4 regions of the Chryseobacterium carnipullorum genome follow, and region 1 is predicted to be linked to each of the others. Evidence: riboswitches for the same ligand, from Rfam matches in the RefSeq annotation. Region 1 holds a riboswitch; each other region holds the start of a gene.
The links. A riboswitch is a leader RNA that binds a small molecule or an ion and turns the genes downstream of it on or off. The one in region 1 is predicted to bind cobalamin.
Positions count from the first base shown of each region.

Region 2: another riboswitch for cobalamin. It lies ahead of metE (5-methyltetrahydropteroyltriglutamate--homocysteine S-methyltransferase); the one in region 1 lies ahead of EG346_RS23550 (T9SS type A sorting domain-containing protein).
Region 3: another riboswitch for cobalamin. It lies ahead of EG346_RS12540 (TonB-dependent receptor plug domain-containing protein); the one in region 1 lies ahead of EG346_RS23550 (T9SS type A sorting domain-containing protein).
Region 4: another riboswitch for cobalamin. It lies ahead of EG346_RS13380 (acyl-CoA thioesterase); the one in region 1 lies ahead of EG346_RS23550 (T9SS type A sorting domain-containing protein).

Region 1 covers NZ_CP033920.1:5,212,438-5,220,087, reverse strand. The annotation lists gene EG346_RS23565 (T9SS type A sorting domain-containing protein) at 1-178, opposite strand, end outside; gene dnaG (DNA primase) at 308-2,290, shown strand; gene clpP (ATP-dependent Clp endopeptidase proteolytic subunit ClpP) at 2,410-3,096, shown strand; gene EG346_RS23550 (T9SS type A sorting domain-containing protein) at 3,386-4,510, opposite strand; cobalamin riboswitch at 4,594-4,785, opposite strand; gene EG346_RS23545 (esterase-like activity of phytase family protein) at 5,032-6,294, shown strand; gene tpiA (triose-phosphate isomerase) at 6,393-7,154, opposite strand; gene EG346_RS23535 (GxxExxY protein) at 7,225-7,602, opposite strand; partial or broken gene EG346_RS23530 (prolyl oligopeptidase family serine peptidase) at 7,643-7,650, opposite strand, start outside.
Region 2 covers NZ_CP033920.1:3,881,662-3,889,311, reverse strand. The annotation lists gene nudK (GDP-mannose pyrophosphatase NudK) at 1-400, shown strand, start outside; gene EG346_RS17705 (DUF2750 domain-containing protein) at 726-1,184, shown strand; gene EG346_RS17700 (VOC family protein) at 1,318-1,704, shown strand; gene EG346_RS17695 (hypothetical protein) at 1,820-2,584, shown strand; gene EG346_RS17690 (Lrp/AsnC family transcriptional regulator) at 2,663-3,124, opposite strand; cobalamin riboswitch at 3,279-3,463, shown strand; gene metE (5-methyltetrahydropteroyltriglutamate--homocysteine S-methyltransferase) at 3,837-6,152, shown strand; gene EG346_RS17680 (serine hydrolase domain-containing protein) at 6,375-7,457, shown strand; gene EG346_RS17675 (helix-turn-helix domain-containing protein) at 7,589-7,650, opposite strand, start outside.
Region 3 covers NZ_CP033920.1:2,743,348-2,750,997, forward strand. The annotation lists gene EG346_RS12520 (L-threonylcarbamoyladenylate synthase) at 170-718, shown strand; gene EG346_RS12525 (nuclear transport factor 2 family protein) at 824-1,168, shown strand; gene EG346_RS12530 (CCA tRNA nucleotidyltransferase) at 1,211-2,632, shown strand; gene EG346_RS12535 (YncE family protein) at 2,790-3,833, opposite strand; gene EG346_RS12540 (TonB-dependent receptor plug domain-containing protein) at 3,847-5,688, opposite strand; cobalamin riboswitch at 5,721-5,896, opposite strand; gene EG346_RS12545 (cytidine deaminase) at 6,155-6,637, opposite strand; gene namA (NADPH dehydrogenase NamA) at 6,738-7,650, shown strand, end outside.
Region 4 covers NZ_CP033920.1:2,920,014-2,927,663, forward strand. The annotation lists gene EG346_RS13355 (PadR family transcriptional regulator) at 1-96, opposite strand, end outside; gene EG346_RS13360 (cytochrome P450) at 313-1,647, opposite strand; gene EG346_RS13365 (XAC2610-related protein) at 1,761-2,441, shown strand; gene EG346_RS13370 (HD domain-containing protein) at 2,454-3,044, shown strand; gene EG346_RS13375 (IS256 family transposase) at 3,396-4,598, shown strand; gene EG346_RS13380 (acyl-CoA thioesterase) at 4,744-5,127, opposite strand; cobalamin riboswitch at 5,244-5,422, opposite strand; gene EG346_RS13385 (hypothetical protein) at 5,475-6,272, opposite strand; gene EG346_RS13390 (ATP-binding cassette domain-containing protein) at 6,424-7,089, opposite strand; gene EG346_RS13395 (endonuclease MutS2) at 7,478-7,650, opposite strand, start outside.

The sequences.
Region 1 (7,650 bases):
CCGTAGCTTTTGCAATATTGGTGGAATTGGAAATAGGAATATAAGTCCCTTGGTTTTGTGAGAATGAATAAGATGAGATCACCTGTGCATCCAGAGAAGTATACACGAACAGCACGAAAGCCGCGATCATACCTGGTTTTACCCGTTTGAGTAATGTAAAGAATTGAGTTGTAATCATGCTTAATGGTTAAAAATTTTCAATGCAAACATATTATTTTATTTAGAATTGATTTAAATAAGATCGGTGATATAAATCATTCTTTTTGCGGAAGTTTTTTTCTTCAAACTAAATATTTAATTTTACGGTATGATTTCCAAACAGACCATAGATAAAATTTTTTCAACGATACGGGTAGAAGAGATAGTAGGAGAGTACGTGCAGCTGAAAAGAGCAGGGTCTAACTTCAAAGGACTCAGTCCTTTTCACGATGAAAAATCTCCGAGTTTCGTCGTTTCGCCGAGCAAACAGATTTGGAAAGACTTCTCAACAGGTAAAGGAGGAACCGCCATCTCATTCCTTATGGAGATTGAGAATTTTACCTATCCTGAAGCCCTTCGACACGCCGCTAAAAAATACGGGATCGAAATTGAAGAAGATCAGCGTGAGTTTTCTGAAGAAGCAAAACATGCACAGACCGAAAAAGATCAGCTGTATAAAATTCATGAAGTTGCCAACACATATTTTCAGGAGATTCTTTGGGATTCGGAAGAAGGGAGAAGTATTGGTTTGGCCTATTTCAGAGAGCGTGAGCTGAAAGATGATATCATCAAAAAATTTCAGCTTGGATATTCCGTAGAAAAGAAGAATGCCTTCACTGTTTATGCCGAGGAAAAAGGTTATACGAAAGATATTCTTGAAAAATCCGGACTTTCTATATTTCCTGAAAACACACCATCCGGAATCGACCGTTTCAGAGAAAGAGTTATTTTTCCTATTCATAGTTTTTCGGGCAGGGTTTTAGGTTTCGGAGCCAGAATTCTTAAGAATAATGTCAAGACAGCCAAATACCTTAACTCACCGGAAACAGAGATTTACCATAAATCCAATGTTCTTTACGGGTTAAATCAAAGCAAACAGGCAATTTCCAGAAAAAACAACTGTCTTCTTGTAGAAGGCTATATGGATGTGATCGCGCTTCATATGTCAGGGATCGAAAATGTAGTGGCCAGTTCAGGAACGTCTTTGACCATCGAGCAGATTAAACTGATCAAAAGGCTGACGGAAAATGTAACGATTCTTTTTGATGGTGATAATGCAGGAATCAAAGCCAGTTTCAGAAGTATTGATATGCTTTTGACAGAGGGAATGAATATTCGTGTCCTGCTTTTCCCGGAAGGTGATGACCCGGACTCATTTGCCAGAAAGCATCCGCAGGATTATGTAGAAAAGTTCATCGAAAATGAAGCGACGGATTTCATTGACTTTAAAGCAGATATTCTTTTAAAAGATGCCGGAAATGATCCCATAAAAAAAGCCGAAGCCATCCAGAATATTGTAAAATCGGTTTCTTTCGTACAGAATGCCCTGAAAAGGGAAGTCTATCTGAAAGAGGTTTCCAATAAATTCGGATTGTCCGAACAGAGTCTTTTCAACGAGTTGGATGTTCAGAAACAGATTACTCAGAATCAAACCCAGCACATTCAGCAACAAAAAGAGAAAACTCCGGCTAAGCTTGAAATTGTACCTCTGGACGAGGAAAAAGAAGATCCTTATCTCTACGACGTTTTGTTTATGGAAAGCAAACTCGTCGATCACATGCTGATGTTTGGTGATATTGTGTTAAAAAGAACCAACGATAAAAACGAAGAATATCAGATTACCGTTATTGAAGAAATCCTTCTGCATTTTGAAGAGGAGCAGTATAATTTTTTAGTAAAAGGCAATGAAATTATCATCAACCAGGTGAAAGAAGGAATTCAAAAGGATGAACTGAGAAGCGGAAACTTTTTTGTGGCTTTTATGGATGAAGAAATAACTTCAAAGGTAGTAGATGCCCTGATTCCTCTGGATGAACTGGAAAACTGGGGTTCCAGAAATATTTATCCGCCCAATTATGGTGACAAAATAGCGGAACAGGTTCAGGGAGATGTTTTGCTGCACAAATACAGATATATTGATTATCTTATTAAAGAAACTGCAAAACAGCTGGACCAGTACAGTGAAACGGATGAAGTGAAATATTATGAGCTGATCAAAAAGATTACCCTGCTGAAACAAGCCTCCATCAGATTGAGCGATATTATTGAATATTCCCCTATCAAAGGTATTTACGTAGATAGAAAAAGATAGATTGCAGACATACCGCTGATCATCAGGCCGGAATTCTCTGACAAAAAGTCCTATAAAATTTTAGGAATAAAAGTTGTAATTTAAACTTCGAAAAATATTTAATAATACATAATAGAAATATGGACATTAAAAAAGAATTCAGAGATTTCTCTGTAAAACATTTAGGAAATAACGGTCTTGCTACCGATCAGTATATGGGAATGTATGGTCCAACCAATCTTACGCCATATATCATGGAAGAAAGAAGATTAAACGTTGCCCAGATGGACGTATTTTCACGTCTGATGATGGATAGAATTATCTTCTTGGGAACAGGAATTGATGATCAGGTGGCCAACATTGTAACTGCTCAGCTTTTATTCTTGGAAAGTTCTGATTCTGCCAAGGATATCCAGATCTACATCAACTCTCCGGGAGGAAGTGTTTATGCAGGGTTAGGAATCTATGACACAATGCAGATCATCAAACCGGACGTAGCTACAATCTGTACAGGAATGGCAGCTTCAATGGGAGCGGTATTACTTGTAGCAGGAGAAAAAGGAAAGCGTTCAGCGCTTAAGCATTCAAGAGTAATGATTCACCAGCCTTCAGGAGGTGCTCAGGGAGTAGCTTCAGATATGGAGATCAACTTAAGAGAGATGCTTAAATTAAAGCAGGAGCTTTATGAGATCATCGGTCACCACTCAGGACAAACTTATGAATGGGTAGAGAAGTCTTCAGACAGAGACTACTGGATGACTTCTGAGGAAGCGAAAGGCTACGGAATGGTAGACGAAGTTTTACAGAGATCTACAGAGAAAAAATAATTTCCTTTTCAGGAATATTGAAAAACGCACCGAATTTTCGGTGCGTTTTTTTATTGCTTGATTTTTATCTTAATCACAAAAGAGACAAAATCTTTTTTTACACTTTAGTTTATTTTTAAGTTTAAAAGCTGTACGAAAAGAAGGTCACTTAAGTTGTATGAAAATCTTAGATTTTCATAATTACAAAAATTCGTCGACTCCAATTCCCCTCCCATGGAGGGGTGGCGAAAATTCAAAGAATTTTTGACGGGGTGGTTCAAAAAAACACACTACTAGATGTGCATTTCATTTATTTCTTAATCATCTTATGAACCATCGTATTCTTCGATGTTTTAATTTCCACCATATAAATTCCGGTTTTCAAGGCCTGAATATTGATTCTTGCAGTATTTGCAGTCAATACCTTTTCTCCTGAAACAGCGTAGATGTTCACTTCTTTAATACTTTCCAAAGTTTCTATCTGGATAAAATCACTTGCCGGATTTGGGTAAATACTCAATTCTTTTTTACGGATATCAGAAACACCTAACGTCAGGTTCGAAGCTTCTCGTGGAGTAAATGGCAGTCTCTGTCCGAAGCTAAGGCCCAGCCAGTCGTTATTCCCCAACTGAATCTGAGAAAGATTGGTCTGTCCTCTCCAGCTTGAAAGGTCTTTTCCTTTGTAAAGCTTCCAGGTATTGGTTCCGGATGCATTTCCTGTGAAGTTATTGAGAGAAAGGGCATTGATCTGGTTGCTGCCTGATGTAAAATTAAAATAAGGAGCTTGTGCATGAATCAGCTGAAGAGCTTGTTCAGCGGTTAAACTTCCGTTATATTTAATTCCAAAAACAAAAGAATGAGCTTGTCCGGCAGAACTGCTGGTTCCAAAATCGATAACGATAAGACTTGTATTGCTTCCTGTTCCGATCCAGTTGGTAATCTGCGATGCATTATACCATGCAGAATGATAAGCAGCCACTGGAGCCGAAGGATGGGAAAGTGGTGGTGTAGTAGAGGTAAATCCATATCCGAAAGAAAGGCCGTACCATTTTCCATTAACTAATGGATCATTGTTGACCCCATTATTTAGATTCATATTCTCAGCAGTTGGGCCGGACCACGTAGACCAGTAATCTTCCAGACTTGGAATGTGATGGTTGTAATTGAAACTGTAAAGAAAACCAGAAGGAACTTCTGCTTCTATTTTAGGTTCTGCTGCAGCGATAGCATTGATGAGGTCTTCCATCGTGAGATTATTCGCATCATAACGATAGCCCCAGGCATACGATGTGGGATTGTCACTGTCATTAAAATCGGCGATGAAATAAGCCTTTTTGGAGCCCGTTCCTACCCAGAATTTAATGTCATTCTCTGTAAACTGCGCTGAAAATAGCTGCAAACATAGCAGCAGAAAAAAAAGATAGATCTTTTTCATAATATAATTAAATTAAAGTTTTATTCCCGAAACTTTCCCACAGGACAAAGAATACAGAACTCTTTTCAGATTCTTCTCTTCCTGAAGCGAATGCAGATAAGGCAGGTCTCCTGGCTTGCTTCTCAAAGTACGCCTTCCCGGACTTGGATCCAGTGGCCTTATGTACTCAAAGTTTGATACAGCTTACAGTTGCGGGTACAGCCCAAGCATTGAATTTCTTCTCACTTGATTCCCTGTTAATGAACAGATGTTCAGCCTTAACTGTTGCAAATATATTATATAAATTTTTGAAGCCGTTTTGTGAATTATCGTGTCTTTTCAGTCTTTTGTTTAACGGTTGTCAGACTTTTAGAAAGATGATTTTTTGATTTAATAAAGAATTAAAAGAAAGATTGATAATATTCGGGTTATTTCGGTGTTTAAAATAAATTCATTTAAAGATCTTATTGTTAAAATACAATTGTTATTAAATTCAACATCAGTTTACAATCAATGTATACTTTCGCGGCATAAAAGTAATTATGAAAAAACTGCTGTTATCGGCCATCATATTCACAGCGCTCGTATCATGTAAAGATGACGACAAGATGAATAACCAGGATGTCAATTATACCAAGCTTCCTCAGGAATTTCCTTTTTCCAAATTAGCAACAGTGAATGGTGTAGATATCATTAACGGTGGGTTTGGTTCCGGTGCAGCGGCACATCCTACCAGAAAGGGTGAGTTTTATGTGATCACAGACCGTGGTCCCAATACAGACTATCTGAACGGGAAAAAATTCCCGGCTCCGAATTTTACCCCAACCATTATGCATTTTAAAATTAATGCAGAAGGAAATATCGAGATCATTAAATATATTAAGCTTAAAAATCCTTCCGGCCAACCGATTACCGGTCTTCCCAATCCTGCAGGAATGGGAAGTACAGGAGAAACAGCCTACGATGCATCAGGGAATGTTTTGGGAACAGACAATTACGGGCTGGATAGCGAAAGCATTGTAGCAGCGGCAGACGGAACCTTTTGGGTTTCTGATGAATATGGTCCCCACATCGTTCATTATAGTGCAGAAGGAGTGGAGTTGGAAAGAATAAGTCCGATAGGCGTTAATACCGGGCCAAGAAAATTACCCGCTGTTTTGGCAAAACGAAGAGCCAATAGAGGAATGGAAGGATTATGCATCACTCCGGACGGAAAAATGCTGGTTGGTACTATACAGTCTACGATGTATGTCCCAACAAAAGCTTTGGCAACGAATACCACTTTAACCAGAATTGTCTCTTTCGATATAGCGACAGGACAAACAAAACAGTATCTGTATAAGCAGAATGGCGGTGCTTCAGATTCAGTGTGTGATATCACAGCCATCAGCAGTACGGAATTCCTTGTGATCGAAAGAGATGGCAACTTTGGCTCTCAGGGCGGAACCAAAAAAGTATACCGGATCAATATAGCCGGAGCTTCAGATGTAAACGGAGCTGATATTACAGCTGTTGATGGAATGAAAATCAATAATAAAGCCTTAGAGCAGTCTACATGGGATGAAATTACCAATGCAGGCATCAAGCCGGTGTCCAAAATTTTAGCCGTGGATCTGGTGGCAAAACTAGGATACGAACATGACAAATTTGAAGGAATCGTTTATTTAGGAAACAATAAACTAGCCGTCTTCAATGATGATGATTTTGGAATTTTAGATGACGGAAACGGAAATCCGAAAGCCAAGATCCTTCCTAAAACAGGAAAAGTTGACAAAGGAACGATGTATGTAGTCGATATTCAATAATTAGATTTTTTTTAAGAAAACGGCGGCATCGAAGATGCCGCCGTTTTTGATTGTATATCGTTTGAATGAATTCAATAAGAATAAGCTTTAGCCGGAACCTACGAATTAAAACCTTCAATAATTTTAGAAAAATCCTCTAATTTTAAAGCGGCACCTCCGATCAGTCCACCATCAATATCAGGCTGAGAGAAAATCTCTTTTGCATTATCAGGCTTCACAGAACCTCCGTAAAGAATAGAAATTTTGTCCGCAACTTCCTGTCCGTATTTGGCAGCAATGATGCTTCTGATGTGTGCATGAATCTCCTGAGCCTGCTCCGGAGAAGCAGTTTCCCCTGTTCCGATCGCCCAAACTGGTTCGTAGGCGATTACTACTTTTTTGATTTCTTCTGCAGAAAGGGTGAAAAGAGCGACTTCAGTCTGGTTTTTTACCACTTCGAAATGTTGTCCTGCCTTTCTTTGTTCAAGCGTTTCACCGTTACAGTATACTGGGATCAGACCTTTGTCAAGCGCCAATTTGATCTTTCTGTTGCAGTGAGAATCCGTTTCGCCATGATATTGTCTTCTTTCAGAGTGCCCGATTAATGAACCAGTTGCATCGATAGATTCAAGCATATCAGCAGAAAGTTCGCCCGTATAGGCACCGCTTTCATGCTCGCTCATATCCTGAGAGAATACACCGATCTCATCTTTTTCGAAAATATCTTTAGCCATCATCAGATATAAAGAAGGCGGCGCGATCCATACTTCGCACTGGGTGGTATTACTATTTTTATAGCTCAGTAATTGAATCATTAACTGTTGTGCGTCAATGACATTTTTGTTCATTTTCCAGTTTCCTGCAACTATTTTTCTTCTCATAGTCTTATATAATTAGGTAAATTATTGTTTATTATTTTTATTTCGCGCAGATTTTAATGATTTAGCAGATTTAAAGATTATTAACGACTCTTTTTATACTATCTATAATATTTGTTGTATTAAAATTAATTAGTATTCCTAATTTTTTATCAGATAGTTTTAAATAAGTGTAAAGTTGTTTGTAGTGAATAGCTTCTAATTCTTTTACTGATTTTAGTTCCAAAACTACCTTCTCTTCTACCAAAATATCGATTTTAAAGTTTAAATCAAATTTTTTATTGTCGTAATAAACAGGAAGTTTAACTTCTGATTTTACATTTAATCCATTTTGCTCTAGTTCGTATATAAGTATATTTTGATATATAGATTCAAGCAAGCCAGGACCTAATTGATTATAAACATTAAAAATACATTTTCGAACAATGTATGAAATTTCATTTTCTGTCATTGTCAATCTGCAAAATTCGCAAAATCTGCGTGATATTTAATTATTTAT
Region 2 (7,650 bases), 1.3 Mb from region 1:
GATCCTTACCAGACAGTTCAGACTGCCCACTTTCATCAATGGAAATACAACAGGAATGCTTATAGAAGCCTGCGCAGGTTTACTGGATAATGATCATCCCGAGGAATGCATCAAAAGAGAAACTGAGGAGGAAACAGGATACAAAATCTCAAAAGTGGAAAAAGTATTTGAAGCCTATATGTCACCCGGCTCTGTAACAGAGATTCTTCATTTTTTTACCGCTGAATATTCAGCTGAAATGAAAATCGCAGACGGCGGCGGACTGGAAGAAGAAGGTGAAAATATTGAAGTTTTGGAACTTCCTTTTGAGCAGGCACTTTCTATGGTAGCTACAGGAGAAATCATGGATGCCAAAACCATTATGCTGTTGCAGCATTTACGGATTAAAGGTATTCTATAAAAATACGATGAGAAAGTTACTCCTTGTTTTTGGAGGTGATGCGTTTTATTGGAAAAAGGAAAAATAAAGTATCTTGGAAATTTAGATATCGAACCCAAAAATGAAGAAAAGAAATTAACAGATGTCTTAAAAATAAAAGAATCAAATGATGGGATCACTTTTACATTTGATACAGATTCATTACTGTTGAAACCTGGAAATAAAGATATCATCATCAAAAACAATCATGTACAATATGTTTATGACCATCACTCATTAAAATTACATAGATAGCCGCTGAAGCTTACAGACCATTTTGAAAACCAGATAAAAAGATAAACTGACAATGATACAGGATCATATTACGATAGAAAACCGCCATAAAGATTTCATTAAAAAAGTCACCGAAACGGAAATCATCTATGCATTACAGGATGACAACGGATTTGCCGTCTCCTACTCCAACGAGCTTGAATATGAAGATGGTGAACCTGTACAGATCATCTGCTTTTGGTCTGATGAGGCAAGAGCAAAATCTTGTATTAACGACGAATGGAGCCATTATAAAATTTCATCTATTCCCCTGAACGAGTTTATAGAAAACTGGTGTCTCGGGATGAATAATGATGGTCTGGTTGCAGGAACCAATTTTGACAGTAATTTATTCGGTTTTGAAGCAGAACCTTTGGAACTTGTGTTGGATATTATAGAAGAGCTTAAAAGAACAGGTAAAACCATCAATCTGGTAAAGTTTGAAAATATCCAGGATATGGAAACACAGATCAAAGATGTTTTAAGCAGCTAAAATAAAACCATCACTATTAATAAATTTAATTTGGCAGAAACACGAATAGCACCAATTTCGAACACAGATTTTCACGAAAAATTGGTACTGTTTGTGGAAAACATTCGTGTAATTTGTGTTAAAAAAAAAGAAAATGGAAATAGAAAACATAGACCACATCGTTCTCACGGTTGCCAGTATTGATCAAACTGTAGAGTTTTACACTTCTATTCTGGGCTTCCAGGCAATCACTTTCGGGGAAGGAAGAAAAGCGCTTACATTCGGAAATCAAAAGATCAATCTGCATCAGAAAGGTCATGAATTTGAACCGAAAGCGGAAAATCCCACCTGCGGCTCCGCAGACCTTTGTTTTATTGCAAAAACGGATATTCAAAAGGTGATGGAAGAGCTTAAACAGAAAAATATCGAAATTATTGAGGGAATTGTCGAAAGAACCGGTGCTCTGGGGAAAATGAAATCTTTGTATTTCCGCGATCCGGATATGAACCTGATCGAAGTAAGTAATTACTCATTACACTAAACCTATTTCAGCCTATTAAGATCAAACAGGATTTCTTTCTCTTTCAAATCTAAAATAGTAATTTTACAGCTGCATTATAAAAGACATTTCAAAAAAACATCGCCTATCCGGATCTATGAGAAAATTACTAATTCCCCTTTCATTGGCTCTTTCTGTAACAGTCTCGGGGCAGAAAAAAAACACCAAGACCAATACTCTGGTATTGTACACGTACCAAACCTTTAACTGTGACAATACAGGGTATTTTGATCCCGAAAAATATAAAAAAGAGGAAATAGATGGGGTTAATAAGCTTTTGTATCAATTCAGCAGTGGTCTGTTTGACAATCATACTGTCTTTAAACTTTCTGATCTGGACGATGTAAGAAAAAATAAAAACATCTATCTGCAGCAACTGGAAAAACAATACCAGGAAAAGAAAAAAGAGCTGTACGGTATACTGGTCATCAATCTTCCGGAGTGGAAAAAACTTCACCAGGAAACTATTCAGACTTTTGAAAACGAATATCAGCTGAAAAAAGAAGATCTTATCGCCTATTCTGATCCTGCCTCGTTGAAAAACAGCAAATATTACAGTACCTGCAAAGAATATATTGATGCAGTTTCCTCTCCCGACAAACAAAAAATGTACACCGTCTGGAAAAACTTTGCCGAAGCCAAAAGCAAAGAAAATTCTAATCCACAATTAGTAATGGATAAATTCAAGGCCCAATTCAACGATCCAAGGAAAGATGATTATGCCCTGATTCAACTGATTGGTTTCGGCTTTTACAACTGTGCCAATGGTAGTTTCAGACCCGACCCGAATGATGAAGGAACGCTCTATGAAAAATTTGATAAGGTCTTTACAAAACTGAAGGCAGATTGTGATGAGCCGTGATTTTGATTTAAAGATTGAAAAATTGAATGATTAAAAAATTATAGTAACAGTATTCGTTGGGATACTGTTTTTATTTTTTTAAATATTCACTCCATGAATGTTTTTCACTTCAGCCATCACAAAAGTACTGTGCGCGCTACCGATGGAATCTACTGAACCCAGTTTATTGAATACAAAATCCTGGTAATGCTTCATATCCCTTACCTGAACTTTGAGCAGAAAATCAAAATCTCCGGAAATATTGTAACATTCGGCAACCTCGTCAATCTGTACAATTTCTTCCACAAATTGATTTCCCACGGAACGGTCATGGATCTTAAGTTTGATCTGACAAAAAACCGTAAAACCTCGATTCAGTTTTTCTGCTTCCAGAACCGCTGCATAATGTTTAATGTATCCCTCCTGCTCCAGCCTTTTCACCCGTTCGAAAACAGGTGATGGTGAAAGATTAATTTCTTTTGCAAGCTCCTTTACCGTCAGTTTCGCATTCTTTTGAAGGATTCTAAGCAGCTGAAGATCCTTTTCGTCAAGTCTTTCCACAGAATAATATTCTTTTTAGGGTTATTTTTTTCAAATGTACAGAATATTTAACTTTAAAATAAAATAACGAAAGAATTATATTCTTAATTTAAATCATTATACCAATCAATTCACTTTAATCAATACCTTTACTCCAGATTTTGTTCTTTAACATTCTTCATCAAACAGAAGAGGTTTTACTTAACGTAGATTAATAGGGAATCGTGTGAGAATCACGAGCTGTCGCGCAACTGTAAGTAACGCATCAAAGGTTTTTATCCATGGATATCCACTGCGAAAGCGGGAAGGATGATAAAAACTGTTACAAGCCAGGAGACCTGCCTATTCTGAATGGACAATGCTTTCGCGGTTTGAAGCTTTTTAAGTCATACAGATGATACTTTTTGAACGTTTAATTTTCAATAGTTTTGATTTTAAACGCAAATATTTTTTATACTAATGCCTTATTTTAGGTTGCAAAGAGATGTGATTAATCGCTGATGAAGCTTATAAATAAAACGTTAGCTTCATAAAATCAATTTATTGATTCCTTTTTGCTTTCTTAACCTATAAAGGAATTTAAATTAAAACTTTGCGTTAAAAACTTTAAACCTATTCTCAAATTACGCCCTCACTGTATCTATTCTATTTCTGAAAACCTCTCATCGTCGGCATTGCGAAGCATTCTAAAAGAACTTTACCATTATTATTTAATTAAAAAGTTGAAAAGAAAATGCAAACACACCTACTTGGCTATCCGCGTATTGGTAGCAACAGAGAATTGAAAAAAGCCTGCGAAAATTATTGGTCGGGCAAAATCGTTTTAGACGAATTACTTGAAGTTGGCAAAACCATCGTACACAGCAACTGGAACCTGCAAAAGGAAGCCGGAATAGATCTTATTCCATGTAACGATTTTTCCTACTACGACCAGGTTTTAGACATGACCTTAACCGTGGGAGCGATTCCGGAACGTTATCAGGAAATTGCTTTCAAAAAATCTGAACCTGATCTCTATTTTGCGATGGCAAGAGGTTTTCAAAAAGACGGTCTGGATATCACCGCAATGGAAATGACGAAGTGGTTTGACACCAATTATCACTATATAGTCCCTGAATTTCAAAAAAATCAGGAATTCAGATTATTCTCCAATAAAATCATCCAGGAATTCATCAGCGCAAAACAAGCCGGAATCAATGCAAAACCTGTCATTATCGGTTTGCTGACTTATTTATTATTAGGAAAAGAAAAAGAAGAAGGTTTCGATAAGCTGGATTTAGCTCAAAACTTACTTCCGGTGTATATTCAGATTTTAAAAGAACTGGAAAATCACGGTGCAGAATATATTCAGTTTGATGAGCCTTTCCTAGCATTGGATTTAAATGAAAAAGCAAAGAAAACCTATCAATTGATTTATACGGAAATCAGAAAACAATTTCCGAATTTAAAGTTCATTTTGGCCACGTATTTTGATGGTTTAAAAGATAATCTTTCACTGGCAGCTTCACTTCCGGTGGATGTTTTACACATTGATCTGGTTCGCGCTCCTGAACAGCTGGATGAGGCTTTACAGGCTATTCCTCAGACACTGAGCCTTTCTTTAGGGATTGTAGACGGAAGAAACATCTGGAAAAATGATTTTGAAACATCATTACAATTTATAGAAAAAGCAATCCATGCCATCGGTTCAGAAAGGGTTTTCATCGCTCCATCCTGCTCACTTCTCCACTCCCCTTTCGATCTTGATTCAGAAAAAAATGAAGATATTCTATCGCCTGAGATCAAACAGTGGCTGGCTTTTGCCAAACAAAAAGTCTATGAAATAGTAGCACTAAAAAAACTGGCTTCCGGAAAAGCAGATTACCAGGCATTACAGCAATATGCCGAGAACAAAAAAGCCATTGATGCCCGTAAAACGTCAACGCTGATCCATAATCAGCAGGTAAAAGACCGTGTAGAGGTAACTACTGAAGATGATGCAAAAAGAAACAACCCGTTCAGTACAAGGAAAGAAGAGCAACAAAAAGTTCTGCAACTTCCTATGTTTCCAACGACCACCATCGGGTCTTTTCCTCAAACTAAAGAAGTAAGAACCTGGAGATCAAAATTCAAAAAAGGGGAACTGACTGCCGCACAATATGATGATCTGCTAAAAAAGGAAACGGAAAGAACGATCCGCTGGCAGGAAGAAATCGGCATCGATGTATTGGTTCACGGGGAGTTTGAGCGAAATGATATGGTGGAATATTTTGGCGAACAGCTCGAAGGATTTGCTTTTACTCAAAACGGTTGGGTCCAAAGTTACGGAAGCCGCTGCGTGAAACCTCCGGTCATCTATGGTGACGTGCATAGACCCCATCCAATGACGGTTTACTGGTCTCAGTATGCTCAGTCTCTCACTCAAAAATGGGTAAAAGGAATGTTGACAGGGCCTGTAACCATTCTTCAATGGTCTTTTGTGCGTGATGACCAACCTCGTTCATTGACTTGTCAACAGATTGCTTTGGCGATCCGCGATGAGGTAAACGATTTGGAAAAAGCAGGCATCCGAATTATCCAGATAGACGAACCAGCCATCAGAGAAGGACTTCCTCTCAGAAAATCCGAATGGCAGCAGTACCTGGAATGGGCTGTAGAAGCTTTCAGAATTTCAGCTTCTGGGGTAGAAGATACAACACAGATTCATACACACATGTGCTATTCTGAATTCAATGATATCATTCAGAATATTGCGGATATGGATGCTGATGTGATTACCATCGAATGTTCCAGAAGCCAGATGGAATTGCTGCAGGCTTTTGCTGATTTCAAATATCCGAATGAGATTGGTCCGGGAGTGTATGATATTCATTCACCAAGGGTTCCTTCCAAAGAGGAAATGATTTATCTGCTGCAAAAAGCACAGGCCGTCATTCCGGCACAGCAGCTTTGGGTAAATCCTGATTGCGGTTTGAAAACCCGTCATTGGGATGAAACGGAAAAGGCGTTGATTGCAATGGTGGAAGCCTCCAGGGAAGCAGCCGCAGCTTATGTACTACAGGAAAGCTAAAGATACAATCATTATAATTTGTAAGCAGGAGTTTTTACTTCTGCTTTTTTATGTTTTGGCTAAAGACCTTGTTATGCAAATTAAATGACAAGTGGTCTTAAGCCCGTTCCTGTTGGATTTTTTAAGAAATAATGTTAGCCAAATTAATCTCAAAATATTTTTTTCAACATAAAAAATTACCGTAGTTTTGATACCAAATCCATCATCAAACGATTATCCCTAATGAAAAAAACCATCATCGTTGCAAGCCTGTGCATCATCACATCAAATTTATTTGCACAGACCGAAAAAAATCCTGATCTGAAACCGGATCAACAATCGGATCAGAGCGTTAAAACGGATAATGACAAAGATTTTGAACGGTGGATAAAGGAAAATAAAGTTCCAAATGTTGGACTTGGCATTATTAAAAACGGAAAAATTGAAAAGATAAAAGTCTATGGAACATTGAGGAAAGGAAATGCAGCACCTGAAAATACATTATTCAATGTAGCTTCCCTCACTAAACCAATGACAGCCATCGTGGTCTTAAAATTGGTCAGTGCAGGAAAATGGAATCTTGATGAGCCTCTGGACAAGTACTGGACAGATCCTGATATTGCGCAGGATCCCAGAAATAAAAAGCTGACAACCAGAATCATCTTAAGCCACCAAACAGGATTTCCTAACTGGCGTTGGATGAATGCTGACGGAAAACTGAATTTTCAGTTTGATCCAGGAACAAAATATCAGTATTCAGGAGAAGGTTTTGAATATTTGAGAAAAGCTTTGGAAAAGAAATTCAACAAAACACTTAATCAACTTGCCGAGGAACTTATTTTTCGCCCTTTAAAGATGAATGACACCTCTTATATCTGGAATGAAAAAAAAGATGTGATACGATTTTCAGAAGGCTATGATAAAGACGGTAAAATGTACGAAACCGTAAAAACAGAAACATCCAATGCAGCAGATGATCTTATGACCACTGTATCAGATTACAGTCGGTTTTTAATCAGTGTGATGAATGGTGACGGACTTTCTAAAAAAGTTTTTAAAGATATGAAAACCAGTCAGGTGACTACTAAACAAGGGAAATCATTTGGTCTGGGCTTTGAAATCTACGATTTGGGCGATGGAAATATCGCATTGTCACACAGCGGAGCAGACAAAGGAGTACAGACCCTGTTCGTTATCATCCCTAAGACGAAAGACGGGATTGTGATTTTCACTAATGTGGATGATGGCTATAAAGTCTATGAGAAGCTTGTAACAGAATATCTGGGAAATTACGGCAGGAAAGTTATTGACATTGAGACGAAGTAAATTCAAGCTCTTATAAGCTCTATTTCAATAATGAAGGAAATTACAAAATATTCATCTTCTAAAGAATTGAAATCCAATGTAAAAAGCGCACCAGAATTCTGATGCGCTTTTATATTGTATTATTCTGAGAATTATTTCCCCGATTTATTCTGCTTCTCATTAAGCCTGCTGATTTCTTCTTTGAGCAAGCTAA
Region 3 (7,650 bases), 2.5 Mb from region 1:
AGACCACCGCACAAATCATTCATCATTCATCATTGATAAGCTAAATACAAAGTGTATTTTTTACACAACATAAAATATTCATCAAAACACAACATTTTAACACTCTATTTTTTGGCTGAAGCATCTTGTTTTTTTACCTTTATACACGGGTTTCATGCCCTGTTGAATTATGGAAAATATTATTGAAATACTAAAATCCGGCGGAACAATTCTTTATCCTACAGATACGATCTGGGGAATTGGATGTGATGCTACCAATATAGAAGCAGTCAATAAGATCTTTGACATCAAAAAAAGAGAAAAAAATAAATCCATGATCATTCTTGTGGAATCTGAAAAGAGACTTCAGGATCTGGTGGATGTTCCGGAAATGGCATGGGAAATTATGGATCTTAGCGAAAAACCTGTAACGATTGTTTATGAAAATCCGCGTGGACTTCCCAAGGAACTACTTGCTGAAGACGGTAGCATTGGTATCAGAATGATAAAAACAGATTTCTGCAGAAAGCTGATTACAAAATTAAACAGACCCTTAGTTTCTACGTCTGCCAATTTCAGTGGTGACAAAAGTCCTCTGAAATTTTCGGATATTTCACCGGAAATCGTTAAACTGGTGGATTATGCTGCAGAAGATGATAGAGAGAAAGTTTCAAAATATTCAGGTTCTTCAGTGATAAAAATATGGAATGATAACAGGATTAAGGTTCTTCGTGAATAAAATTCTATGTAATTCACTCAATTTAAAATCTTGTCAACATATATTGGCAGGATTTCTTTTTTTAAATTTCTATCTTTGCATTATTCAATTCATAAAAGACGTGCTATGAACCATGAAAATTTTGCTGAAGAATGGATTAATGCCTGGAATTCTCATGATCTGGATAAAATACTATTCCATTATGCTGATGATATCGAGGTGACTACACCCATGATTACTTTGGCTACAGGAGGAAAAGAAAATACTTTGAAGGGAAAAAATGATGTATGGGAATATTGGAAAAAAGCATTGGAAAAATTCCCTGATTTGAATTTTGAACTTATCAAATCAACAGCAGGAGTAAATTCAGTGGCTTTGTATTATAAATCTATTATGGATAAATATGCCGTAGAAGTCATGTTTTTTGATGATGAAGGAAAAATTAATAAGATGTATGCCCATTATGATTAATGGAAAAAGACATTGCTAGAAAAGACGATCTATTTATTAACGATGAAAATTAATCTTACCCAAAATAAAAATTTAAAACTATTCAAGATCATTGCTGATGCGGCAGAAAAAAATAACCAGTCCGTCTATATTGTCGGTGGATATGTCCGTGATCTTCTGATGAAGAGAACAGCATCTACCGATATCGATTTTGTGACTGAACAAAGCGGCATTGAGCTGGCTGAAACTGTAGCAAAGGACCTTGACCCTAAATTGAAAGTTTCAGTCTTTAAAACATACGGAACAGCGATGATCAAATATAAGGATCTTGAGCTGGAATTTGTAGGTGCCAGAAAAGAAAGCTACACCGAGAACAGCAGAAAACCTGAAGTTGAAGGTGGAACTTTGGAAGACGACCAGAAAAGAAGAGATTTCACCATCAATGCGATGGCAATTTCTTTAAATAAGGCTAATTTCGGAGCATTGATCGATCCCTTTAATGGAGTTGAAGATCTGGAAAAAGGAATTTTAAGAACACCTTTGGAACCCGCACAAACCTATTCCGATGATCCGTTGAGGATGATGAGAGCGGTTCGTTTTGCCTCTACATTGAATTTTGTGATCGAAGAGAAATCTTTGAACGCCATTAAGCAGGAAGCAGAAAGAATCAAGATTGTTTCTATGGAAAGGATCATGGTAGAGTTCAATAAGATCATGATGTCCAAAAAACCTTCTGTAGGTCTAGGATTAATGGAGGAAACTGGTCTTTTAAAATTAATCATTCCCGAGCTTATAGAACTGAAAGGAGTAGAAGAAGTAGAAGGACAGACTCATAAAGATAATTTCTACCACACTTTGGAAGTAGTAGACAATATTTCTGAAAATACAGATAATCTTTGGCTTCGCTGGTCAGCATTATTGCATGATGTAGGTAAAGCTCCAACCAAAAAATTTGTTGAAGGTACAGGATGGACTTTCCATGGCCATGAGTTTCTAGGCTCAAAGATGGTAAAGACTCTTTTCCACAGACTGAAACAGCCGCTGGGAAGTGATATGAAGTACGTTCAGAAAATGGTAAAACTTTCATCACGACCCATTGCTCTGATCACGGATGATGCCTCAGATTCTGCATTGAGAAGACTCTTGTTTGATGCCGGAGAAAATCTGGAAGATCTTTTTACCCTTTGTAAAGCAGATATTACTACCAAAAACTCTAAAAAGCAGGAAAGATTCAAAAAGAATTTCGAATATGTAGCGGTGAAGGTCAAAGAAGTAGAGGAAAAGGATCAGGTACGTAATTTTCAGCCGCCAATTACCGGAGAAGAAATTATGAAGATGTTTAATCTTAAACCCGGAAAAGAAATTGGAATCCTGAAAGAGAAAGTAAAAGAAGCCATACTTGAAGGAGAGATCCTGAATGATAAGGAAGAAGCCGAGAAATTTGTGATCGCTGAAGCTGAAAAATTGGGATTAAAGTATAACTAAATTAAGACTTAATAAAAAGGCTTCGGCGGGATAAATCCCGCCGAAGCTTTTTTTATCAGTGAAAACAAAATCAGGCCGCTTCGAAGAAGCGGCCTGAAAAAAAACACAAATGATGAAAAAAAATAAAATTTATAAATAATACCGAAGTATTAATGTCTTAGTTTGGATACACTGAATTAGACCCTATTCCCGTAGTAAATGCTCTGATGATAGCTCCTGAAGTATTATAAACTACAATTTTACTAGCCTGGGTAAATCCATTTGAATCAGAAGTGAAAATTTTGTCGTTAATTACACTGAATCCATATAAAGCAGAATAGGCGTCAACACTGTTTGCTACTGTAAATAGTGGTGAAGTAGGAGCTGTTGTAGCACTCATATCCATGGTGTATACATTTTTCCCTGAGGTAAAGTAAAATTTACCATTCGAAATTTCAAGGTTTTTAGCATTCGCAATACCTGTTAAAGTCGTTGTCTTTGTAAGGTTTCCTGTGCTTGAAATCTGATAGATATAAGAATCAGCAGTTCCGGCAGCAATAGCATACACGTTTTGGTTGTTTGAAATGATCTTATTGATATTGACGTTAGGTAAAGTAATGGTAGACTGAACCTCATTTGTAGAAGTATTGATATAAGAAATCTTATTTCCAAAACCGAATGATGCATTCTGTACAAAGATATTGTTTCCGGCTTCTACAATTCTTTCAGCAGCATCTGTAAAAGGAATTTTCTTAATGAAAGAACCGTCAGAGATCTTATAAATGCTCACAAACTTATCACCTCCATATTTATCATTCGTTACATAAATATTATTGTTGGCAAAAGCCATATAACGTGGATTATTAAGTTCAGCTGTGATTTGGCCACCCGCTTTAAAATTATATCGGTTTGCCACCTGGATCTTATTGGAATTATTCAACAGAAGATACGCGTTGTCACCATTGAATGCAATCATTTGTAAAACATCCCCTAATTTCGCTCCTCCGTTATTAAGGGAGAAAACATTGTCCTGTTTAAGGTTCAGGTCTGCACTTACAAACGTTACGTCACCTTCAGGCTTTCCAAAGGTACCTTCATTAGCGATCAAAAAACCATTGCCGTAGAATATTTCCGGCTCATCATTGTTATCACTGTTACACGATACAATGCCCAAGAGAAGGGTAAAAGCAAAAAGAAAATGTAAAAATTTGTTCAGTTTCATAATATTTTTAAGTTTAAAAATTAATCGTTGCGTACACACTGTAGTTCCTCTTCGGCATAGGATACAAAGATACCGTCTGATACACCGTATTGGTAACATTGTTCACTTTGAATCCTAAAGTGTATTTCTTGAAAATAGCCGCAGAAATCCCTGTATTTAAGATAAAATAAGGATCAATGGCAGTAGATCTTTGCTGATCGGTAGTCGTATAGGTAAGACCGTTGAAAAGCCCTTGAGCATAGACGCTTAGGAAAGAATATCCGTACTCTATATTTCCCACCGCTTTATGCAGGGGAACATACATCCGCTGCAGTTGGGTGTCTTTATTCACTGATTTTGAATAAGTATACCCTGCATCAAGTTTCACAGAATGTTTGCCCAATTTTTTATTCCAGGTAACCTGCGATTCAAAACCGTAAGATTCTACCCTTGCCGTATTGAATGGAGCCCAGTATCCTAAAGGCGTAGGAAGCCAGTTAATAAGATTTTTGATGTCCATATAATAAGGACTTAAGGTGATCTTAAAATCTCCAAAACTGAATTCATGGTCCATATCGATATTCGTAGAAGTTTCTGGAAGTAAATCTAGATTTCCTCCCGGCTGCCAGTAGAGATCATTAAACGAAGGGAATCTGAAGTTTCTAGAAAAGTTTGCCCCAACATGATACCAGCGAAGCGCATTCCACTTTCCTGAAAAAGAATAAAGAAGAGGAGAAGAAATGTTCTCCACAAAGTCTTTCTTGATTCCTGCTTCAAAACGAAGATCTTTTGTAGCAAAATACCGGATCAAACCAGCCAGCGAACCTACATTTCTACTGATACTTCCAATTCCGGATTCATATCCTTCTCCTTTATTTACCTGAAATTCTCCAATAGCATTAATGTTGATTTTTGGAGTGATGAAATAGTTGAAGTCATTTTTGAAAATGTAATTCTTTCCCTCTGCACCACTGGCTTTAGGAAGATTAAGACTCGAAAAATACTGGAAATTATCTTCCGTGTACGCTGCTTTTAAGCTGTTCGAAAGATTATTTTTTTGAATATCCCATGCGATCAGACTCCTCAAAGTCTGCGCTTTATATTTTGTTCTGTTGCCGTTATCCTCAAAAATAGGATAGTGCTGTGATGCATCGAAGATTTGATTCTGCCACGAAATCGTCTGCTGATCAGCAATTTTATAAGAAGCTCCAATATTCACTGAAGTATTGTAATACCTTCCGTTAACGTTATTGAATCCTGTATTTCCTACAACAAACTCAGGAACTTTATAGTCATTCTGACTCGTGACGTAGCTTCCTGAAACTTTAACACTTAGCTTATCATTACTGAAAGAAGCCTGTGCAAAATTATTATACGTATCAAAAGAAGCAGCTTCCGAAAACACAGAAGCTTTAAATCCTCTGTTGAAATCTAAAATATTGTTTAAATGAATGCTTCCTCCAACAGCACCACTGCCGTAAACCACACTTCCGCCGCCAGCCTTTACCTCAATCTGATCATATCCGAACAATGGAATATTATTAACATCGCCCTGTCCTAAAAAACTGGAGTTAATGTTGATTCCATTCCATACAAAAGCCGTCTGCTGCGCAGTTGTTCCACGGAACGACGGCGACGAAACAGCACCACGGCCATTTTCCTTGATGTAAATAGAAGACTGATACCGTAAAAGTTCAGAAAGGTTCGTTGAGTTTTTCTCAACATCTTTTGGGTTAATGGTGCGTACCGGATGAAAAAGCTTTACTTTATTCATCTGGTTGTCAAAAATATAAATGGTGTCTACCGCCTTCTCCTGTCCCAAAAGAAAGCTGCCATAAGACGAACAAAGCAGTACTAAAGATCTTTTTATATCCATACTATTTTACTTTTCCTCCGAAAGTAATGTGTTTTTTAGTTACAATTTTGGCAGGTCTCCTGACTTTCGCATTCTGCACCTTCCCGTATGAACAGTGGTTTTTTGCAGAAACTTTTATAGCGATTTACAGTTGCGGGGACAGTTTGGGCATTTCACCCAATTCCCTATTATTTCCAATATGCTGGAAACCAAAATTTTTGCAAAGATAACTTTTTAAATCTATTGCACAAAAAGACAGAAAAATCAATCCCGAATCGTCAACTTTGCTCTGCACAACTAAGCAGAGAAGTATTGATGTTTGTATTTAAACGTAACCATTCACCTGCAAAGCAGAATTCATCATTGACATAATTTTTGAAAGTAAAATACCTCATCGTGAAAAGGCAATGATGATTGGTAAGAAAAATTCATCCTTTATCTGCAAAGCAAAATTCACCATTGACTACTTTCCATTCACTTTTCTCCTCTACAAAAATGTAGAATCAAAATAAAAAGGCAGCAGATCTTTAATGGATGATACCTTAACCACCTCATCATTCATGCTTGAAAAATAAAGATCTATATTCTCATTCTGCTTCGTTTCATATTCTATTAAACTCTGCCGGCAGGCTCCGCAAGGTGGAATCGGAGGATTTTTCTCATGGAATTCCTTAGGACCTCCCACGACAAAGATCTTCTTTACTTTTACGTCCGGAAAGTTGGCTGCTACCCAGAACAAAGTGGTTCTTTCTGCACACAATCCTGACGGATAAGCTGCGTTTTCCTGATTGTTTCCCGAATAAATTTCGCCGTTTTCCAACAAAACGGAACATCCTACCAGGAAATTAGAATAAGGCGCATAAGCATTTTCACGGGCTTGTATCGCTCTCTTAAATAGAGTTTTTTCTATTTCATTCAGTTCACTGCTGTTTTTAAAGTGCTCGTAACTGATCTGTATGTCTTTTTTCATATATTAGTCAGACTAAAAAGGGGGGCTAAATTTACTTCTTTTTCATCAGGTGGACAATGTTTTTTTTGTTCAGCATTAAATTGAAATTCAAAAAAATAAAATGATATACACTTCAATACAATTCAGAAATATAGAGCTAAAAAACAGATGGGTAATGTCTCCCATGTGTATGTATTCTTGCGAAAACGGTATCGCAAATGATTTTCATTTTGTACACTACGGAAGCCGTGCCCAAGGCGGAACAGGTCTCATCATGGTAGAAGCTACAGGAGTAGAACCCAGAGGAAGAATTACCAATCACTGTATGGGAATCTGGAATGACGAGCAGGCAGAAGCGTTGAAGAAAATCGTCGGTTTTGTTCATTCCCGTTCAGAAAGTAAAATTGGCATCCAGCTTGCCCATGCAGGCAGAAAAGGTTCCACCTGGAATAATTTGCAGATTCCACTTGAAGAAGGCTGGGAAACGGTGGCTCCAAGTGCTGTTCCCTATCATCCGTCTGAGAGAATTCCGCATGTTCTCACTGTTGAAGAAATCAGGGAACAGGTAGAAAATTTTAAAGAAGCTGCAAAAAGAGCGGTCAAAGCGGGTTTTGATGTTATAGAAATTCATGGAGCTCATGGCTATTTGGTTCATCAGTTTTTATCCCCACTCTCCAATATCCGGACAGATGAATATGGTGGAAGTTTTGAAAACAGGATCAGGTTTCTGCTGGAGATTGTAGATGCGGTAAACGAAGTACTGGATGAAAATACAGCCCTTTTTGTAAGGATTTCAGGAACAGAATACGCTGAAAACGGATGGGACATCAATGACAGTGTAGAACTGGCCAAAGTTTTAAAAGAACATTCCGTAGATCTGGTAGATGTTTCAAGTGGAGGGAATATTCATGGAGCAAAAATATCTGTATTTGACGGTTATCAGGTTCCCTTTTCATCTCAGGTAAGAAATGAAGGAGGGGTAAAAACAGGAGCGGTGGGATTGATCACCACAACAGACCAGGCTGAAGAAATTT
Region 4 (7,650 bases), 2.3 Mb from region 1:
GTCGGAAACATACATTTCACGGTGATTGATGAGACTTAAAATACAGAATTCCAGAATCCCTTTGCGCATTTGCGCTTTGGTATTTTCAGTATTCATCTTTAATAGGTTTTGTTAATTAGTTATATGTTAAGAAGAATACTCCTAGCTAGATGAGCCTCTTCTTATTTTACATTACAAAGATATGTAATTAAAATGGTAATATGCAATACAAAGTAGTGAAAAAATACAAATAAATGACGTAACTAACTGAAAATCAGTTTTATTATTTTTATTGATCAATTTAAAAAAAATAAATGGTTAAAAAAAATAAGGTCAAATAGCTGATAATTTTCCTTTTAAGCTTGTGGTTCTTAACGTAACAAGAGCTTTTTTGTCTAATTCTTTCTGATAAGATATAAAACTGAATTTTTTGTAGAATTTACGGACGATAAGAGCCATTTCCATCATGGCAAAGTGTTCACCAATACAAAGTCTGGGGCCTGAACCAAAAGGGTAGTAAGCAAAATTCTTTGCATTTTCATCGTCAAAACGCTCGGGAATAAAAGAGTTCGGATCTTTCCAGTACTTCGGATTTCGGTGAAGACCACTGATATACAGTATAATCAAAGTGTCTTTCGGCCAGGAATATTTCTTGAAACTATCATTTTCCAAAGCCTGACGATCAATTGCCCACGCTGGAGAATGGAGGCGCATCGCTTCTTTGATGATGTTTGAAGTAAAAGATTTTTTCATTAAGCTATCAGAAGTAAAAACCATTTCCTCTTCGTCAGCGATCTCTTTTTTTAATTTTTTCTCAGCATCAGGATTCTGACTGATCTCAAAAAAGATAAAAGTCAAAGCATTGGCTGTTGTTTCGTGGCCAGCAATGAAAAGGATCAGCATTTCATCAACCAATTGTTCATCAGACATCGGAAGTTGCGTGTCTTCATATCTTGTCTGGATGAGCATGTCCAGCAAATCATTCTTCTCTTCCGTTGTATTTCTTCGCTTATCTAAAACTTCCTGAATAATGGCCTTTCCTCTTTCGCTTTTTTCAAGAGTCCTGTCGAGTACTCCCAAAAATTTCAGAATTTGAGAATAGAAAGGCAGACGGACTTCTTTCGCGAAAACTTCCTGAACTTCTGTAATGATTTTACCCAGTTCTTTTATCCGGTTTTCATCAATATCAGAACTGAAAAGAGTCTTGGCTACAATATTAAAAGCAAGCTTGTGAAAGAAATCATAAAGATCCACATCCTGTTCAGGTCTAAATGATTGAAAAGCTTTATCAATTTCTTCTTCCATAATGGAAACAAGGTTGCTGATTTTCGCTTTACTGAAACCGGGTTGGATCAGTCTTCTCTGCTTTAGCCAGTCTTTTCCGTTGTTAGTAAGCAAACCGTTTCCCAGATACTTTCCTAAAGTGATGGACTGTATCTCAGATTTGTAATAGTTTTTATGATTTTGCTTTAAAATATATTCTGTGAATTCTTTATCCTGAGAAAAAATAAAGTTTTTATGAGTCAAACTTGATTTAATACAATAGGTATCTCCTGCCATCTTATGATTCCCGGTAATAACCTCTAAAGGATTTTTTAACCCTTTGAATAGAGAATACAACTTTCTTGTTCCTTTAATTTCCGTTGGATAATTGAATTCTGGAGCCATATGATATATTTTTAATAAAAATACAACTAATCTGTTACATGAAATAGCTTTCAGTCAAAACCCTTATTTTTGCATAGAATTTGTTTGAAAAAATTCAATTAATACCCAATCACATGATCAATACATCCCTATTTTACAAGTCTTTATCAGCTCTGATGCTGCTTGGACCTCTTTGCTTCGGGCAATACCGTTTTGCTATGGAAGGGGCATCCAAAAAATACAATACCGAAATTGATGTTGAAGAATGCCTTACCGATCAGTGCGGGCATAAGGCCAATGTCGTTTTGTTCAATAAAAACGGTGAAAAAATACAAACACTGGTTTCAGATAACCTGATTTTATCTTTTAAAGAAAGCTTTAAGCCTTCAAAAGTAAATGTAATATCGCTTACTCAGGAAATGGTCTATGAAAGTCCTGTTGTCTTTGGAGATTTTAATTTTGACGGTACAGAAGATGTTGCACTCAGAAATGGTAACGCAGGGAATTACAGTAGTGCTTCATATGATGTCTATGTCTTTAATTCGACACGGAATCAATTTGTCCCAAGTAAAGAACTTACCAACATTGCGAGCAATTATCAGGGAATGTTTGAGGTGGATTACGAACGTAAACGATTAATAACGTATGCAAGATCAGGAGCTTCACTGCATTATACTTATGAATACCAGGTGATTCCTAATAAAGGAATCGATTTGGTGTATGAAAAAATCGGAGATGTAAGTGAAGATCCTCCAAAAATAACCGTAAGAGAGAAGATCAGTAATAAATGGGTGGTTAAAAAATCATCTAAATAATAAAAAAAGAAAATGAAAATACAGAAGGAGATCGATTTTATCCTGGCCGTAGATGCCCTGAAAAATGTACAGAGAAGAAATTATAATGCGGATGATTCCAGAAGGGAAAATACAGCTGAGCATTCATGGCAGATCATTATTCTGGCCCAGATTCTTTACCCTTATGCTAAAAACCGGGCGGATATTGATCTTTTAAGAGTCATAAGAATGCTTTCCATCCATGATCTGGTGGAGATCGAAGCTGGAGATACTTTCCTTTTTGATGAAGAAGCAATGGTGGGGAAATTTGAAAGAGAAAAAATTTCAGCACAGAAAATTTTCGGAATTCTTGATGAGCCTTTGCGCACAGAATTTTTTGAACTTTGGCTTGAATTTGAAGAAGAAAAAACTCCGGATGCTATTTTTGCTTGCTCCATCGACAGGATTATGCCATTTATTTTAAATGCTCACACGTCAGGAAAAAGCTGGACTGAAGCTGGCGTTACGGAAAAGCAGATCAGAAATATGCTTGAAAATGCCATTACCAGAGCATCGGATGAAATGGGGGAGGCTTTTCAAACGTTGCTTAGCAGGAGTTTGGATACTGAAAAAGTTGTTAGATAATGGGACAGACAATTGATACAATAGTTTATAACGATCTGTTTTGACGATTATCTTAGGTTATTAGAGATGTAGGGAACGACCTAATAAACTGTAAGGTTAAGAAAATGGATTCTGTGAACGTTAAGAAAACTCTTATGTTTGAGTGCGGCACAAAATACGATTCTTACTATAGATAGCTAACGCAAGAGTTTTAGAGTTTTTAGAGAACAGATTTCATTTTTAGTGGAAGTTTCCAGTGGTAGTGTCTCACTAACTGTGTAAGTTGAAAAGTTATTCTGGAAAATTTTGAGCCCTTAGAGCTCAAAAAATTTTACGGAAATAACTTTTTATTATTTTTAACATTACATAGTTATGATTGACAAAGAAGATTTATTAAACAACAAGGATTTCTACAAATCCTTTAAGAATGGGGAAGATTTAACATCCTTCTTCAAAGAACTGCACAAAAAAGCCGTGGAGCATATGTTGGATGCAGAGCTGGACAGTCATCTGGATAACGAAAAGCATGGTAAAACAACTAATGGAAATTATCGAAACGGTCATGGAACCAAAAAGATAAAATCGTCTTTTGGGGAATCCGAGATTAAGGTTCCCAGAGATAGAGAAGGTAGTTTTGAGCCCGCATTAGTTCCCAAAAGGCACAACATTATCGATGGTTTAGAAAACATCATCATCTCATTCTATGCCAAAGGAATGAGCGTATCAGACATTGAGGAACAAATCCGTGAAATGTATGATTTTGAGGTTTCTACTTCCACCATATCACGAATAACCAATGCGGTTGCAAGTGAAGCAGTAAGTTGGCAGAACCGCCCGCTTGAAGATTTGTATCTCATTGTCTGGATGGATGGGATTGTTTTCAAAGTAAGGGAAAACTCCAAAGTCATTAATAAAACAGTTTATCTGGCTGTTGGATTAAGCCGTGACGGGAGAAAGGAAGTATTGGGAATGTGGCTTGGAAAAAATGAAAGCTCAGCATTCTGGATGAGTGTTCTCACAGATTTAAAAGCCCGTGGTGTGGAGGATATTCTCATCACCGCCACCGATAATTTAAACGGATTTACCCAGACGATCCGCTCTGTCTTTCCCGAATCTCAAACCCAGATTTGTGTTGTGCATCAGATCAGAAATGCCTGCAAATATGTGGTATGGAAGGACAGAAAAGAATTCTCTGCCGATATGAAGCATATTTACACCGCTCCAACAAAACAAGCAGCTGAACAAGCACTCAATGATTTTGCAGATAAATGGGAAAGTAAATATTCTTATGCTATCCAATCCTGGAGAAACAATTGGGATGAACTTACTGTATTTTTTGATTTTCCTTTAGAGATCCGAAAAATCATTTATACAACTAATTTAATTGAAAATCTAAACGGAAAAATCCGAAAATACACCAAAAACAAAATGTCTTTTCCTACCGATGATGCCGTAATGAAATCAGTGTATCTGGCATTAAAAGAAGCTACTAAAAAATGGACGATGCCTATCCAAAATTGGGGCATTGTTCTCAATCAATTTATCCTTATTTTTGAAAAAAGGCTCAGATTATAAAATCCAAGCCTAACTTTTTAACTTACACACTTTGTGGGATAGTGTCTTTCCAGTCTTGAATTTTTGGTTCATTTTGCTTCAAGGCAAAAGAACCCAATTGTAAAAATAGTTTCGGGCGGCCTCTGGCCGTCCGAAACTATTTTTATTACAGTATTCTGATAGGCTTCTTTTCTTCATCAATAGCCACAAAAGTAAAATCTCCAACGATCGCTCTTTCTCTTTCATAAGAGTACATTTGCTCTGTATAGATCTCTACATTCACTTTCATACTCGTTTTTCCGACATAGGAAACTTTCCCTATCAATTCTACAATCGTTCCTGCTGGAATTGGTTTTTTAAAATCGATTTTATCGCTGCTTACGGTTACCACTCTTTTTCTTGCGAAACGGGTTGCCGTGATAAAGGCTACTTCATCCATCAGCTGCATAGCAGTACCTCCGAAAAGTGTATCGTAATGGTTGGTGGTATTTGGAAAAACCGCTTTAAAAATTCTGGTTTCGGATGCTGCAATTCTTTCTTCTGTCGTCATATTTCATTATTAATTAATGCGAAATGAAATACTATCAAAATAACAGAGCCATGACAGGAATCATAGGAATTCCTGAAGCAGTCCATCAGATCAATAAACTTCAAATCGCGAAAGTTTCTTGTTTAAAGAAATAGGCAGGTCTCCTGACTTGTAACATCATTTATCTCCTTCCCGTGCCCTGCACAGTGGATCCTTGATAAAGACTTCAGTTACTTACAGTTGCGCGACAGTCCGTGATTTTCACACGGTTCCCTTTTCATCTGCGTTAAGCAGAACCAGTTTCTGTGATGAATAAGCGTTATACTTTTTCAGGGCAAAAATAAGAATATTACAGAGAAAAACGGCAATTATTCCGGACTATTGTAAATAATCTGGCTCATCACTCTTCCTTCCTTGATGGCCCAAAGCGTGATATACCGGTTTTCACCCGAGCCGTTGATCATATAAAGATAGATATGATCATTGTCAAGAGCCGTTACTCCTACATTATTGAAATCCATTGTAGGCTGGAACATATTTTTAATGGCTTCCCTTACAAAAACGGAACCTCGTCCGGGCTGCTGAACTCGGATCGATTTGATCTCTGTCATGCCTTCCGGAAGTGCATCCTTGATTCCCCAGGGTTTTACTTTATCTATAGTAAGAATCTTTCCATTCGCATCTTTTTCCTGTTTTCTGTAGCCGGCGTTCGATGGATACACATCGATGACTACTTTTGTTCTCTGGGAAGTTGGTATTTTAGGATTGCTGTTGTCCGTAAAGATAAGTGATTTTCCGTTCTTGGATTTAGACGGTGTAAACTGTGGAAGCTGGTCGATAAAAGCGATACGGCCTTTATTCACCATTCCTTCCTTTTCAAGATTTTCATATCTCACAAAAGGTTTTTCCTCATCCTGCTTTTCGGGATATTTGATCCATATCCATTCCGTTTCTCCCGGGGCAGGCTTTACATAAACAAATACATCTCCTTTGCGCATTCTGATCTTGTCTACTATTTTTCTGTAGTCATCCTTGTGGACACGTACATTGGCATAGCCTTCTTCAGCTTTTACCACACCGAAAGGAACTTTATTCTGTCCTTTCACAAATGCTAAAGAAAAAAGACTGAAAGCGGATAAGTACAATGCTCTGTTTACGGAAATCATTTTATGAAATTTTTTGATCCCTCAAATATATAAATTAAATGTTTTTTTTGATCATTAAAATTTTGTTGTATTTGCTTAAATTGATCAATACCTTCCGAAATAAACATAAAATTCTTCATTAATCATATCCTGCTGCTGATATCTCATGCGATTATTGATTTTTAGGAAGGTAATTGAATTGCTGTAGTTCTTTAATCCCCTGGACTTTTCGCAAATAAGTATCTGAGAGAAGATAAAGATCATCGGACATCTCTAATAAGGTCTTGTAATGATGGTCAGAGATGATTATACCTTTGTACCGGGCCTGGCTTTTAATGATCTTTTCCAGTTCGTCAACAGCTTTAGGAGAAACGCCGCTGAAAGGTTCGTCCAATAAAACAAATTCCACATCTGAATAAGTAATAATCAAGGTTTCAATAATTTTTTTTTCACCGCCAGAAAGATTTCTTACGGTTTCATCCAAAAATGGTTGTATCATTTTTAAACCGTAAAGTTTTTCCGTATTTTCTAGGGTACAGAACAAAGGAATAAGCTTCCTTATTTTACATTCTTTTGGAAGAAATGAAGAGCGCTGGGGTAGATAGGCAATTTTATTTTTCCTGTCCGATAAGCTTTTAAGAATCGTTTCATTTAATTTAATAAACTGTGTATCCCCTTTTACTGTCCCAAAGATAATTTCGAATAAGGTAGATTTCCCACCACCCGAAGGACCCAGAATACCTGCAATCTTACCAGTTTCACAGCTTAGGTAGATGTCCTGCAGAATTTTTCTTCCGCCAAAAGATTTGGTGATACTGTCGATGTGAAGTCTGTTCATAGGAATCGCGTCATAACTTTGATCATTAAACTTAATAATCCCGTGAATCCCCACAAAAACCATTTTGAAAATCCAAAATTGGCGTAAAAAAAATATTCGTTTTTGAGCCGTATGTCATAAATGAAAAAATGGAGCAGAGGAAAGATAAGAAAAAAGCATAATCCAAAATTTTCAATGCTCAATTGAGTAAAGAAGCACAGTAACAGCGAAAATGAAATAGCAGGGATTAGTAATTTTCTATAAAAAATCCAAAGGACACGTAAGCTTTTATCCATGATCCAAAAATAACAAGAAAATTTGATCTGTATGCTTCAATAGGCAATGTTTAGGAGTTAAAATAAAATAGCACTGAACATTCAGCGCTATTTTTATGTTTAAATGAACATCATTAAATTCTCTCAAGTTCATCCGCATTAATCGTTGTCTTAAAAGTTCCATAGTTCACGATCACTTTATTCTTGGAAATTTTTTCAATCGTTCCTACGCTGGTACTTCCGGGAATACGCACACGCTGTCCCTCTTTCATCCATACGGCACGGTCGGTTTTACGTTTCTCCTCCA